3 regions of the Rhizobium sp. BK060 genome follow, and region 2 is predicted to be linked to each of the others. Evidence: riboswitches for the same ligand, from Rfam matches in the RefSeq annotation. Region 2 holds a riboswitch; each other region holds the start of a gene.
What was found. A riboswitch is a leader RNA that binds a small molecule or an ion and turns the genes downstream of it on or off. The one in region 2 is predicted to bind thiamine pyrophosphate.

Region 1 (4,600 bases), on a different contig from region 2:
GGCGGCCAGCGCCAGCGTGTCGTCATTGCCCGCGCGCTCGCCTGCCGGCCGAAGTTCATCGTCTGCGACGAGGCAATCTCGGCGCTCGACGTCTCGATCCAAGCGCAGATCATCAACCTGCTGCTCGATCTGCAAGAGAAGTATGGCCTGACCTACCTGTTCATCGCCCATGACCTGGCCGTCGTGCGCCATATCAGTACCCGTGTCGGCGTCATGTATCTCGGCCGCCTGGCGGAGCTCGCGACGCGCGAGGAGCTGTTCGAAAACCCGCTGCACCCCTACACCAAGGCTCTGCTCTCCGCCGTTCCCGAAACCGATCCGGAACTGGAACGCACGCGCAAGCGCCAGATCCTGCAAGGCGACGTGCCGAGCCCGCTCAATCCGCCGAGCGGCTGTCGCTTCCATTCGCGGTGCCCAATCGCCATGGACGTGTGCAGCAAGGTTGTGCCGGAATGGAAGGAAGCCAAGCCTGGCCATCTTGTCGCCTGCCACGCTGTCAACGCAGGACAGACCGCATGATGCTAAAGGTCGCGATCATCGCTGACGATTTGACCGGCGCGCTCGACACGGGAACCCCCTTCTTCGACGCCGGACTTTCCGTCGCTGTCGCGATCGACGTCGGGGCCATATCGGAAACGCTTGCGACCGATTGCGAGGTCGTGGTGGTCAACACGGCTTCAAGAGCTCTCCCGGAGGAGGAAGCGGCAAGGAAGGTCAGCGCTGCGGCGAAGGCCCTTCTTGCCGCCTCACCTCAAATCGTTCTGAAAAAGATCGACTCCCGGCTTAAGGGGAATGTTGCGGCAGAAAGCGAAGCTTTGACTGCCGTCTTCGGTCACGAGGCAATCGTGGTGGCACCAGCCATTCCCGATCAAGAGCGTTTGACCCGCAACGGTCACGTCGTCGGTCGTGGTGTCGACAAGCCGCTACCGATTGTCGAACTTTTCGAGGCAAATAACGGCCAAGTGATCGTCCGCGATGCTGAAACGCACAGCGATCTCGACCGGGTGGTTGGCGCTTACGACTGGAAGACGACCCTTGCCGTCGGCGCCCGCGGTATCGGAGCTGCACTTGCCCGCAAGATCGGCCAACCGAACAGGGCAAGCAAACCTTTTGCCGCATCGAGCCGGACTGTCTTCGCTTTCGGCTCCCGCGATCCGATCACGACAGAGCAGATGACCAAGTTGCAAGTTTCCGGCGCTTTGACGTCAACCATCGATGCGCCCATGGGAGCGTTGACGTACGAGGAACGATTTGGCCTACCAATACTTTTGCGGTGCACGGGCGAAATCACCGGCGAAGCTGCAGCAGTTGCCGACCGCTTCGCGAAAGGCGTAAAATCGGTCATAGAGATGATGCGCCCGGAAATGCTGGTGGTCGGCGGCGGCGATACGGCGTTGGCAGTGTTTCACGCACTCGGAATTCGAGTCCTGAGGCCACAGGGCGAAATCGAGGCGGGTATTCCCTGGTTTGACGTCGTAACGTCAGATGGCCTGCGTTTCCGATGCGCGGTTAAGTCCGGGGGCTTCGGTAGTTCTGATAGTTTGGTAAGACTGATTGCACAGAATCAGGCGGCATAAGACAATGCCGGCGGGGAGAATGAAAGTGGACGAAGCAAACGGTGTATCGGCGAATGCGCAAGCGGCGCCTGCGGCTAAGCCGGAGCGCGGCAAGGCCGTCAAGCTGGTCGATCGGGTCTTCGACCAATTGCAGGAGCGTATTCGCTCGGGAAACTATCCGCCAGATTCACGCCTGCCTGGTGAGCACGAGCTTGCATCGATGCTTGGTGTCTCGCGCCCCATCGTGCGCGACGCGTTGGCACGGTTGCGCGATCAGGGGATCGTCTATGCCAGGCAAGGAGCCGGTACCTTTGTCAGCGCCCACGGCTCACCAACGGCGCAGCTTTCCTATTCGCCGGTCAAGACGATCGCCGACATCCAGCGCTGCTATGAGTTTCGCCTGACGATCGAGCCCGCGGCCGCCTACTTTGCCGCCAAGCGCCGTGACGAGGCGGCGATTCAGAAGATTGCCGCAGCGCTAGCCGATCTGCGTGAGGCAACCAGCCACCAGCTTCATCGCACCGACGCCGACTTCACGTTCCATCGTGCGGTCACGGAAGCTGCCAACAATCACTACTACACGGCCTCGATCGATGCCCTGAAGGCGCATATCGCGGTCGGCATGCACCTTCACGGCCTATCGCTCCTTGGTCCGCGTCAAGGCCTTGAGCAAGTCTATGAGGAGCACAACAAGATTTACCTCGCTATCGTCGAAGGCCGCGCGGAAGATGCGCGGGCGCTGATGAAGGCGCATCTCGAGGGGTCGCAGAGCCGCCTCTTCGAAGGCCGTGCGCTGGACCTTTCGATGTAGGCTGCGGCAGTCGGCTTGACAGCTCGGCTGCTCTGGCTCTAACCTTTTCACATTCACCAGGGGGGTCCCGGCAGGGGGCTGAGATACTGCTATCGTGCGCAGTGACCCGTTGAACCTGATCCAGTTCATACTGGCGTAGGGACGGTGCAAGCGCTCGAAGGCATTGGATTCTCGCGTGGAATCCGTGTCGGCGTCTTTTCATCATTCCGGCTGAGGACTGGGTCTCCAAACCTAAAACTTGGAGCCTCAACCATGAATATTGCCGCAAAGAACATCACCCCGGCCGTTACGACAGGCCCATTGCCGGCCTCTCGGAAAATCTACATTCCGGGGGAAATTCACGCCGACATCCGCGTGCCGATGCGCGAAATCACCGTCCACCCGACATCAGGGGAACCGCCGGTCACGGTCTATGATTCCTCAGGCATCTATACGGTCGAAGGTGCTGACATCAGCATCGAGCAAGGGCTTCCGGAACCGCGTCGCAATTGGGTCCTCGCTCGCGGCGATGTCGAAGCCTATCAGGGCCGCCAGGTGCGCCCTGAGGATAACGGCTTTGCCAGTGGCGAACGGCTGACGCCGGAATTTCCTGCCAAGCGCCAGCCGCTCCGCGCAAAGGACGGCAAGGCCGTCACCCAGCTCGCCTATGCCCGCGCCGGCATCATCACGCCCGAGATGGAGTTCATCGCGATCCGCGAAAATCTCGGCCGCAAGGCACAGGCGGAAGCCATCACGCGCGATGGCGAGAGCTTCGGCGCTCGGATTCCGGATTACGTCACCCCGGAATTCGTCCGGCAGGAAGTGGCTGCCGGTCGTGCGATCATTCCCGCCAACATCAATCACCCCGAATCCGAACCGATGATCATCGGCCGGAACTTTCTGGTGAAGATCAACGCCAATATCGGCAACTCCGCCGTCACCTCTTCCATGGCCGAAGAGGTCGAGAAGATGGTCTGGGCGGCACGCTGGGGCGCCGATACCGTCATGGATCTTTCCACCGGCCGCAACATCCACAACATTCGCGAATGGATCATTCGCAACTCTCCACTGCCGATCGGCACCGTTCCCCTCTATCAGGCACTGGAGAAGGTCGAGGGCATTGCCGAGAACCTGACCTGGGAAGTCTATCGAGACACCCTCATCGAACAGGCGGAGCAGGGCGTCGACTACTTCACGATCCATGCCGGGGTGCGGCTTCACTACATCCCGCTGACCGTCAACCGCGTCACCGGCATCGTCTCGCGTGGCGGCTCGATCATGGCCAAGTGGTGTCTTCATCACCACCGCGAGAGCTTCCTCTATGAGCACTTCGAGGAAATCTGCGACATCTGCCGCGCCTATGACGTCTCGTTCTCGCTCGGCGACGGCCTGCGTCCGGGTTCAATTGCCGATGCCAACGACGCCGCGCAATTCGCCGAACTGGAAACCCTCGGCGAACTGACGAAGATCGCCTGGGCTAAGGACTGCCAGGTGATGATCGAAGGCCCCGGCCACGTGCCGATGCACAAGATCAAGGAAAACATGGATAAGCAGCTCGCCGTTTGCGGCGAAGCACCGTTTTATACGCTGGGGCCGCTGACCACCGACATCGCACCGGGCTACGATCACATCACCTCCGGCATCGGTGCTGCTATGATCGGCTGGTTCGGGACGGCGATGCTCTGCTACGTCACCCCGAAGGAGCACCTGGGTCTCCCCGACCGCAACGACGTCAAAACCGGTGTCATCACCTACAAGATCGCCGCTCATGCCGCCGATCTCGCCAAGGGACACCCGGCAGCTCAATTGCGCGACGACGCACTGTCGCGCGCCCGCTTCGAATTCCGCTGGGAGGATCAGTTCAACCTGTCGCTGGATCCCGAGACAGCCCGCAGCTTCCACGACGAGACACTGCCGAAGGAAGCGCACAAGGTGGCGCACTTCTGCTCCATGTGCGGCCCGAAGTTCTGCTCGATGCGGATCTCGCACGACATCCGCGCCGAGGCGCAGAAGGAAGGGCTCGACGCCATGGCGGCGAAATACCGCGAGGGCGGCGATCTCTATATGCCGATCGACGCCACCCAAGGGTCGCGTGACTGAGATGCATGTCCTAGTCAAAGGGGCCGGCGTTGCCGGCCTCGCGGTCGCGCACGAACTCAGTCTTCGTGGTGTCGACGTCACCGTTGCGGATCCAAGCTCTAGCCAAGCAGCCTCCTGGCTCGCGGGCGGCATGCTCGCGCCCTGGTGTGAGCGT
Region 2 (4,600 bases):
CTTGCGGCTGCGCTACTGAACTGGCCGGCTAGGGCTCTCGATGTCACCGCGCCGCCGGATTCGGCGTAAGCCTTTGGTATCAAGCGGCCTTCGAGGCGGTCATGGAGCAGCCGGAGGCCTTGAGCGCCCCTTCCACGACCTCGACGAACAGCTTGCGGAACCAGACCGAGCGGCCGTCGGCGTGATCAACGCGTCGGTAGAGCATCGTAACCGGGTCTGCGGGGAGCTCGATTGGCGGGGCCGAGACTTCAAGGCCGTGCAACTGTGCCATGCAGCGGGCGATCGACTCCGGAATGGTCGCGATCGCCGGCATTGCCCTCAGGGCTGGCGGCAACGCCGAAAAGCGAGGCACGGTGGCGACGACCTGACGGCTTAGACCGACCTTCGCAAGAACTGTGTCGATATTCGTTGCCGTATTGCCTTCAAAGGACACGGTGACATGCGCGGCATTGACGAAGTCTTCCAGCGTCAAGGGTGCCTTTCGCTTCATTTGCACGGGGTCGTAGACGCAGACCGAACACTGACTGAAGAGCGGTTGCCTAACATGCCAGGATGCCGGATCCTCGTGAACCGCAACGCTGAAATCATAAGCGCCGTCGTCGAGCATGCGGGCGGAATCATGCTTGTCCGCAGCGACACCGATCAGCCGTGCGCCCGGTGAGAGTTCACGCAGGCGCGCGACGAGCGGCCCGAAGAAAGCCGATTCCAGATTGTCGCACATGCCGATCTTGAACTCGCCCTGCCAGCTCTTGGGATCGAAGGCATCAGGCGGCCGGATCGCGCGCTCGATCCCCGACAAGGCATCCTCGATCGCAGGCGCAATGGCAAGGGCACGCGCCGTCGGTTGCAGGCCTCGCCCTACCCGCACGAACAGTTCGTCATCAAGTGTCTCTCGCAGCCGCTTCAAAGCGGCCGACAGGCCCGGCTGACCGAGGAGAAGCCGCTCGGCCGCACGAGAGACATTGCGCTCCTGCATCAATACCGAGAAGGCCAGCAGGAGATTGAGGTCTATCTTTCGGAGGATCGCATCATTCATCATTCTCAGTAATACCTGGCATGGTTACTATCAATTTGCAATAGGTTCAGTAGGTGTACATTTTCTCGTTCCCTGACGCTCAATCTTCCTCCCATGGCGTCGGCAGAAAGGAACGATCATTCATGACCAACTCCCGTTCTCCAGGTACAGCGAGCGTAGCATTGCTGCTGCTCTGCGCTGCCAACTTTCTCGATGCAATGGACGTATCCACGATTGGCGTCGCGCTTCCGGCGATCCAGGCCGAGCTCGGCATGAAAGCGACATCCCTCCAATGGGCGGTCAGCGCCTACGTGCTTGGCTATGGCGGGTTCCTGCTGCTGGGCGGGCGCGTCGCGGACGTCTTCGGCCACCGTCGCGTCTTCCTCTGGTCGCTCGGCATATTCGCTGCCGCCAGTATTGCGGGCGGTTTTGTCGATAGCGGCCCGACTTTGATTGCCGCTCGCTTGATAAAGGGCATTGCCGCGGCGTTCACAGCACCGGCTGCCCTTGCCCTGCTCCTGTCGGTGTTCGGCGAAGGGGCAGCCCGTGCGAAAGCGCTTGGCGTCTTTGCCTCTACCGGCGCGACCGGCTTCGTCCTCGGCATGGTGCTCGGTGGGGCCGCGACCGTTTTCAGCTGGCGGGCAACGCTTGTCATGGGCGCGCCTGTCGCCGTCATCGCGCTGGCGATTGCTCCCTTCGTCCTGCCAGCGGATCAACGTCGCAGCGGGCCGCGTGCGACGTTCGACTGGGCAGGCGCAATGACGATCACGCCTGGACTTTTGCTTTTCGTCTTTGGCATTACCAATGCTGCGGCCGAGGGCTGGCAGGCAGTGCCAACCTGGGGAGCACTGGTGGCGGCCACCGCTTTGATCGGTCTCTTCCTCATCGTCGAATCTCGCCATTCTGATCCGATGGTACCGCTTGCGATATTCCGGCGGGCAAAGCTTTCCCACGCCAATGCCATTGCCGCGCTGTTCCAGGGCGTCTATGTCGGCTTCCAGTTTATCGCGACCCTCTACTATCAGACCGTGGTCGGCTGGTCGGCCTTTGCGACCGGCTTCTCCTTTGCCTTCGGCGGCGTCTGCGTCATGTTCCTGGCGCCACGTTTTGCCACGATCGCGCAAAATCGCGGTACGACCGGGCTGATGACACTCGGCGTAGCGCTGCAGGCCATAAGCTATATCTTCTGGATCCTGAGTGTCGGCCACATCAACCCCATCTTGCTGGTTGCGCTGTCGCAGATCCCGCTCGGTGTGGGTTATGCCATGACCTACCCCTCCGTGCAGGTTGCCGCCCTCTCCGACGTTGGCGAAGACCAATCCGGGCTTGCATCCGGGCTGTTGTTCGCGTCCTTCCAGATTGGTGGCGGTATCGTCCTTGCGGCAGCTTCGGCGATCTTCGGTGCGGCCTCCGGTTTTGGCTGGGATCCGTATTTTGCCGGCATCACATTTGTCGCCGTCCTCTCGGTCCTCGTCACACTTGCTGCGGCACTCGGCCCGAGATCGTCTCTTATCGACCGGAGCATCTATCAGGCAGCGGAATAGTCCCTGACCACGTCGCACGCGACGTCGCCGGGTTCTTGCCCGGCGGTGTCCATTTTATGGATGACAGATGCGTGCTTCTCTGCCACAACAAGCCAATGAGAGACAGGGGCGCCCTCCTGATGGTGGGCTGAGAAGCACCCTTTGAACCTGAACCGGATAATGCCGGCGGAGGGAGTCGCTCGGGACTTCCAGCTTCCCGCGCAAGTCCTCGCGCCTTTCCTCCCCGATTGAAAGGCGCACCATGCCAGACCAAACCTCACCGGGAACGTTGCTGAGCCACTTGCGCGCGCGACCGCCACTCGTCCATTGCATTACCAACTTCGTTGCCATGAACATCGCGGCCAATGTGCTCCTGGCGGCTGGTGCTTCTCCCGCCATGGTGCATGCGCAAGAAGAGGCTGGCGAATTTGCCGCGATCGCTGGCGCGCTGACAATCAATATCGGTACACTTTCGTCAGGCTGGCTGCGCGGCATGGAGACGGCCGCCATCGCGGCCGGTCAGTCTGGAAAACCATGGGTTCTCGATCCGGTCGCCCATTATGCCACGGGGTTTCGTCGTGCTGCTGTGGACCGGCTGCTGGAGCTCGGCCCCGCCGTCATTCGCGGCAATGCCTCCGAAATCATCGCGCTTGCCGGCGGCGCAAGCCGTGGCCAGGGCGTGGACAGCCGCGACGGTGTCGAGCAGGCCGAGGAATCCGCACGCCTGCTCGCAAGGGTGCACGGAGCGACCGTCGCAGTGACCGGCGTTGTTGATTTCGTCACCAACGGCGAACGGGCGGCGCGCATCGAGGGGGGCTCGGCGTTGATGCCTCAGGTGACCGCGCTTGGGTGTTCGCTGACCTGCCTTGTGGGCGCCTTCGTGGCGGTTCGGCCCGACGCACCCTTCGAGGCAACGGTTGCGGCACTCGCGACCTTTGCTGTTGCCGGTGAAACGGCGGCCAGCAAGGCGGACGGCCCGAGCTCGTTTTCCTGGCGGTTCCTCGACGCGCTTGCAGGGCTCGACGCCTCACTTCTCGATCGCCACGCACGGCTGCGCTGTGCATGAAGAACATCGATCTTTCACTTTACCTCGTCCTCGATCCCGACCTTTGCGCCCGCCTAGGCATGGTGGAGACGGCGCGGGCGGCAGTCGCGGGCGGAGCGACGGTTGTGCAACTGCGCAACAAGCAAGCGGATACGGCCCGGATGATCGAGACCGGGCGGGCGCTCAAGGCGGCTTTCTTTGGCACCAGTGCGCGGCTCATCGTCAACGATGACGTCGAGGCCGCGGTCGCAATTGGTGCCGACGGTCTTCACATTGGGCAACAGGACATGGATGCACCCACTGCCCGCGCACGGATTGGGCACGACATGATCCTTGGGCTCTCGGTCGAGACCGAGGCGCTGGCCGCGGCGGTCGATCCGGCAATCGTGGATTATGCCGGCATCGGCCCGGTGTTTGCGACGCCGACAAAGGCGGACCACAAACAGCCGATTGGTTTTGCCGGGCTCGCGCGTCTGGTGCGGATCTGTCGCGTTCCCGCCGTCGCGATCGGCGGCTTGAAGGCGGATCATGTCGGAGCTGTCTTCGCGGCTGGCGCTGACGGTCTTGCGGTCGTCTCCGCGATCTGCGGCACCCCTGACCCAGAGGCTGCCACCCGCGACATCGCTGAAAACATTCGAAAGGTTCACGGATGATCCGCAACGTTCTTTCCATCGCCGGCTCCGATCCCTCGGGCGGCGCCGGAATCCAGGCCGATTTGAAGGCGTTCTCTGCCCGTGGCGTCTACGGCATGGCAGTTTTAACCGCGCTGACCGCGCAAAACAGCCAGGGTGTTTCCGGTGTCCATCTGGTTCCTGCCGCTTTCGTTGCCGACCAGATCAAGGCGGTCTTTGCCGATGTGCGCGTTGACGCGATCAAAATCGGTATGATTGCGAACGCCGAAATCGCCGGCGCCGTCGCCGATGCAATCGAACCGCACAAAGGTATACCGATCGTGCTTGATCCGGTGATGGTCGCCAAGGGTGGCGCCTCCCTCCTTGATCTGTCGGCGGTCGAAGT
Region 3 (4,600 bases), on a different contig from region 2:
AGTGCCGCGAATGGCTCGTCAAGTAGGAGCACCGGACGATTGCGAACAAGCGCGCGCGCGAAGGCCACCCGTTGTCGCTCCCCGCCGGATAGCGTCCCCGGCATTCTCCGCTCGAAACCGGCGAGCCCCACCTTTTCAAGCGAAGACGTGATCGATCGGCGATCGGCAGTCGAGAGTTTCATCGCTGGCTCAATACCCAGGCCAATGTTGGTGAAAATATCGAGATGCGCAAACAGATTGTTGTCCTGAAAGATGAGGGAGACGGGTCGTCGCGCAGGGTACTCGTCGGTCACATCTTTTCCCGCGATCAGAACGCGCCCTTGGGCAGCCGTGTCGAAGCCGGCGAGCAAATTCAGGAAGGTCGACTTGCCGGCTCCGGACGCACCCGTCACGGCAATCACGGCGCCGGCGGGAAGACGGCAATCGAAGTGAAAGTCTTGCGTGCCAAGTTGGAGGCCGACATCGTGCACTTCGATCGCGAACTGAGGATCACCCATGGACAGCCACCTCCCGGCGCGCGGGGCCCATAGTGCCGGCGATCGTGAGCAGCAGGCAGACGATGCCAAGGATCAATGCCAGCCCATCCGCATCGTTCGTCCGATAGCTACCCATGCGGCTATAGACGAGCCAAGGCAACGTGACGAAACTGTCCGAGCCGAACAGCGCGACGGCGCCGAGATCGCCGAGCGACAGCGCCATTGCAAACGAAAATGCCGTGAGCACCGGCTTGAACAGGGCTGGCATATCGATCAGACGTAGTTGCACCCAACCCATGATACCGAGGCTCGCCGCAAGTTTTTGTGTGCGGCGCTTATGAACGATGAACGCCGGCTCGAGGACACGCATCACAAAGGGCAAAGACATCAAGGCGTTGATGGCGACAATCAGCAGCGGAGCGACGGCGCTCACGTCGCCGAAACCTCTCAGCGCAAGGAACCAGCCCGTCGCAAGGACGATCGGCGGCACGAGCAACACCAATGACGACGCGCCACCCATGGCGGCAAAGAACGCTCCTGCGCCCGTAGCCCCGGAGCGCCGGAGAAGCGCCGCCCGGCGCGCACTCACCAACGTCATCGAGATCAGCAAGGCGAGGATGGCCGCAGAGATCGAAATGGCAAGGCTGGTTGCAGCCGACTGCCAGAAGATGCGTTCGCGCAGGAGCTTCATGAGATCAGACCGAAGGCCAGCCAGAAGCACCGACATCAAAGGTAGACCGAGGAACAGGGCGGCGAGCAGTAGGACGCCGCCATCCGCAAGCCGTGCACCCGGCAACCCGCCATCCGGCCGCCTGAGAGCCTTGCCGGCCGTCATCCCCTCATCCCCAGGCGCAGGAAGAAACGACAGCGCCCCAAGGATCACCGATGTAAGGACAATTTGCAGTAGGGAAAGAACGACGGCCCGGCCAGGGTCGAAATCAAAACGCAGCGATTGATAGATGGCAACCTCGACGGTCGTCGCGGCTGGCCCACCACCCAGCGTCAGCACCAGCGTGAAACTCGTGGCGCACAGCATGAAGATCAGACCGGCGATACCGGGAATGACCGAACGCAGAACCGGCCATTCAATGAAGCGGAAAATCGAGCCAGGCCGCATGCCGAGACCACTCGCCATCAACCAGTATTCCGCTGGCACGCGCTCTAATGCCGCCAGCATCAAGCGGCAAGCCAGCGGCATGTTAAAGAAGATATGCGCCAACAGGATCCCGGAAAGCCCGTAGATGCTGATCGGTTCCGCCATGCCGAGCTTGAGCAGCAGCGCGTTCATAAGGCCCTGCCGCCCCCAGATACCGACCAACCCGAGCGCCCCGATCAGAACAGGCAGGCCCATCGGCACAGCCATCAGCCGAATGATCCACATGCGTCCGGGGAAATGCTGCTGGCGCGCCAAGGCCTGAGCGACGGGAATCGCAAAAGCGATCGATAGCAGCGTCGAGAGCAAGGCCTGCAGCAAGGTGAAACGCAGGACCCGCAGGATGTACGGTTCAAGCACCGCCGCCAGAATGGACGAAGCACCGCTCGAGAGAAGCAAGGCGAAGACCGCAAGGCCGACGAAAACGGCAATGCCGGCAAGGCTTAGCGCCCCGCCCAACATCACCCGCCGCATCTCCGCCTTGGTCAAAAGCATCAATTCATGCTCATGGCAGCCAGCCACTCATCGATCCAGGCTTTGCGGTTCTCCGCGACTTCCTCCGAGCTCATCAGAAAGGTCTTTGACGGATTCACGAGCTTGCCGAACGCATCGGGCAGCGGTTGCGACGTCGCCGAAACCGGCATCATCCAGTTGTTGGTCGGAATGGTATCCTGGAAGCCCGGCGTCACCATGAATTTCAGGAAATCGCGCGCAAGCTCTTTGTCCGGCGCATTCTTAAGCAGGCCCGCCACTTCGATCTGTATGTAGTGGCCCTCTGAGAATGCAGCCGCCTGATAGCGGTCCGTATTTTCCGCAACCATGTGGTAGGCAGGCGAGGTCGTGTAGGAGAACACCATCGGCGCCTCACCCTTGGTGAAAAGTCCATAAGCCTCGGACCAGCCGGGCGTTACCGTCAACACCCGCTTTTTGAGTTTTGCCCAAGCCTCAGGCGCCTTATCGCCGTAGACGGACTTTACCCACAGCAAGAGACCGAGCCCGGGTGTCGAGGTGCGCGGGTCCTCAATGACGATCTTTTGCGAAGGGTCTCCTTCGACCAGATCCTTCATGCTCTGCGGCGGATTTTTGATCGTCCGGGTGTCGTAGATGACGGCGAAGTGGCCATAATCATAGGGCACGAATACATCGTCCTTGTAGTCCCCGGGCACTTTGAGTGCACTGACGTCGACACCACTCGCATCGAACAGGCCGGTTGCCTTCGCTTCCGTGGTCAGGTTCGTGTCCAGGCCGAGCACGACATCTGCCTTCGTACCAGTGCCTTCGAGCTTGAGGCGCGACAACAGCGCCACGCCATCAGCCACACTGACGAAATTGACGCTGCAGCCGCAGGTCTTCTCGAATGCTTCCTTGACCTTCGGCCCCGGACCCCATTCCGATGTGAAGCTCTCATAGGTGTATACGGTGAGCGTCTTGTCTGCCGCCCGCGCGCCTGGGCCGGCAAGGCCGACAGTCGCGACAAAGGCCGTGGCAAACAGCAAACAGCTTGTGAATTTGAACATGGCACCTCTCCTCTGGTTTGCTTGAAGGGGAAAAGGGCGGTGCCAGATGTCACGCGTCTAATCCCTCCGCCGGTGTTAGCCGGATCAGGTTCCGCGGGTTGGCTTTCAGCCTCTCAGCCGCGCACCGAATGGGCACGGGCACCCCGTTAGAGCGTTTGCAGATGTATCGCCACGCTTGGTGTCTTGCAAGTGGCGGCCTTAGCCCGCCACTGGCATTTATTCCGCTGCTTCGGTGCTGGCTGCCGGCCGCACCTCGGCCGCGCGCGGCAGCTGCGTCGGTTTCAGCATCAAGGCGGCGCAAAGGCCAATGAGCGCGATCGCGCAGGACGCCATGAAAAGCGGTGTGAACGCATTGGCATAGGCGTCGGCCACCGCCTGACGTGTCGACTCCGGCAAAGCCACCAGCATTTTCGGCGTCAGCTGCTCGATGTCAGTTACGCCGGGAATGGACAGTCCCGTCTTGCCGAGCTGTGAGCCAACGATCGCGCCGTAAATCGAGATAGCAATCGATGCGCCGCCCATGCGCGACAGCGTCACCGATCCCGTTGCGGCGCCGACGTCGCGCGCTGGAGCCGCATTCTGAACGCCGATGACCGGCACCTGTTGCGCAAGGCCGACGCCGAAGCCGTGGAGGGCCATCACTGCTCCGATCAGCAGGACCGGCGTTCCCGCATGAACCTGAGTGAGCAGCACGAATGCGATGGCACTGCAGGTCAGGCTTGCTACGGCAAACGGCTTGTAGCGCCCGGTGATGGAGATGATACGGCCCGCAGAAAGCGACCCGCAAACGATGCCGCCGGTCAAAAGAATGAAGAACGCGCCGGCCGCCGAGGGTGAAAGACCAGTCGTCGTCTGCAGGAACAGCGCGAAATAATTGACCATGCCGATGCCGATCGCGCCGCTCATGATCGACATAACAAGCAACAGGCTGAACGTGGAATTGCGGAACAGCGACAGCGGAACAATTGGCTCGGCGGCGCGGCGCTCGACGCGAATCCATCCGATGACTGCAGCAACGCCGAGTGCCATGATGACAAGGTTCTGCGGGGCCACCAGCGAACCGAAGAGCTGAGCGCCATCGGCAGCCAGCACGAAGCTCGCCGTCGTCCAGGCGAGCAGCAAGGCTCCGGCATAGTCGATCTTCGGACGGCGGTTCGGCTTCCGGTAAGGCAGCATGAGCACCAGACCGACAAGCACGACGAAGCCAATCGGAACGTTGACGAGGAAGATCGACCGCCAGCCGAAGAGATCGCTCATCGCACCACCGAGGACAGGCCCGATCGCACCGGATGCCATCAGCACAAGGCTGGAATAGCTTTGGTACCGCGCACGTTCGCGAGGCTCGAACAGGTCGGCGTTAACGGCGAAGATCGATACCATGATGCCGCCTCCGCCAAGCCCCTGCAACACGCGGGCTGCAATCAGCGTGTTCATGGATATGGCCAGTCCGCAGA

Region 1: another riboswitch for thiamine pyrophosphate. It lies ahead of thiC (phosphomethylpyrimidine synthase ThiC); the one in region 2 lies ahead of thiM (hydroxyethylthiazole kinase).
Region 3: another riboswitch for thiamine pyrophosphate. It lies ahead of thiB (thiamine ABC transporter substrate binding subunit); the one in region 2 lies ahead of thiM (hydroxyethylthiazole kinase).

Annotation. Positions count from the first base shown of each region.
Region 1 covers NZ_JACHYW010000008.1:207,016-211,615, forward strand. The annotation lists gene FHT71_RS11595 (oligopeptide/dipeptide ABC transporter ATP-binding protein) at 1-519, shown strand, start outside; gene FHT71_RS11600 (four-carbon acid sugar kinase family protein) at 516-1,577, shown strand; gene FHT71_RS11605 (FadR/GntR family transcriptional regulator) at 1,603-2,367, shown strand; TPP riboswitch at 2,416-2,527, shown strand; gene thiC (phosphomethylpyrimidine synthase ThiC) at 2,620-4,446, shown strand; gene thiO (glycine oxidase ThiO) at 4,448-4,600, shown strand, end outside.
Region 2 covers NZ_JACHYW010000007.1:68,385-72,984, forward strand. The annotation lists gene FHT71_RS09675 (sugar kinase) at 1-69, shown strand, start outside; gene FHT71_RS09680 (LysR family transcriptional regulator) at 80-1,039, opposite strand; gene FHT71_RS09685 (MFS transporter) at 1,159-2,559, shown strand; TPP riboswitch at 2,654-2,750, shown strand; gene thiM (hydroxyethylthiazole kinase) at 2,801-3,604, shown strand; gene thiE (thiamine phosphate synthase) at 3,601-4,236, shown strand; gene thiD (bifunctional hydroxymethylpyrimidine kinase/phosphomethylpyrimidine kinase) at 4,233-4,600, shown strand, end outside.
Region 3 covers NZ_JACHYW010000009.1:211,155-215,754, reverse strand. The annotation lists gene FHT71_RS12690 (ATP-binding cassette domain-containing protein) at 1-497, opposite strand, end outside; gene thiP (thiamine/thiamine pyrophosphate ABC transporter permease ThiP) at 490-2,124, opposite strand; gene thiB (thiamine ABC transporter substrate binding subunit) at 2,124-3,146, opposite strand; TPP riboswitch at 3,191-3,302, opposite strand; gene FHT71_RS12675 (MDR family MFS transporter) at 3,363-4,600, opposite strand, start outside.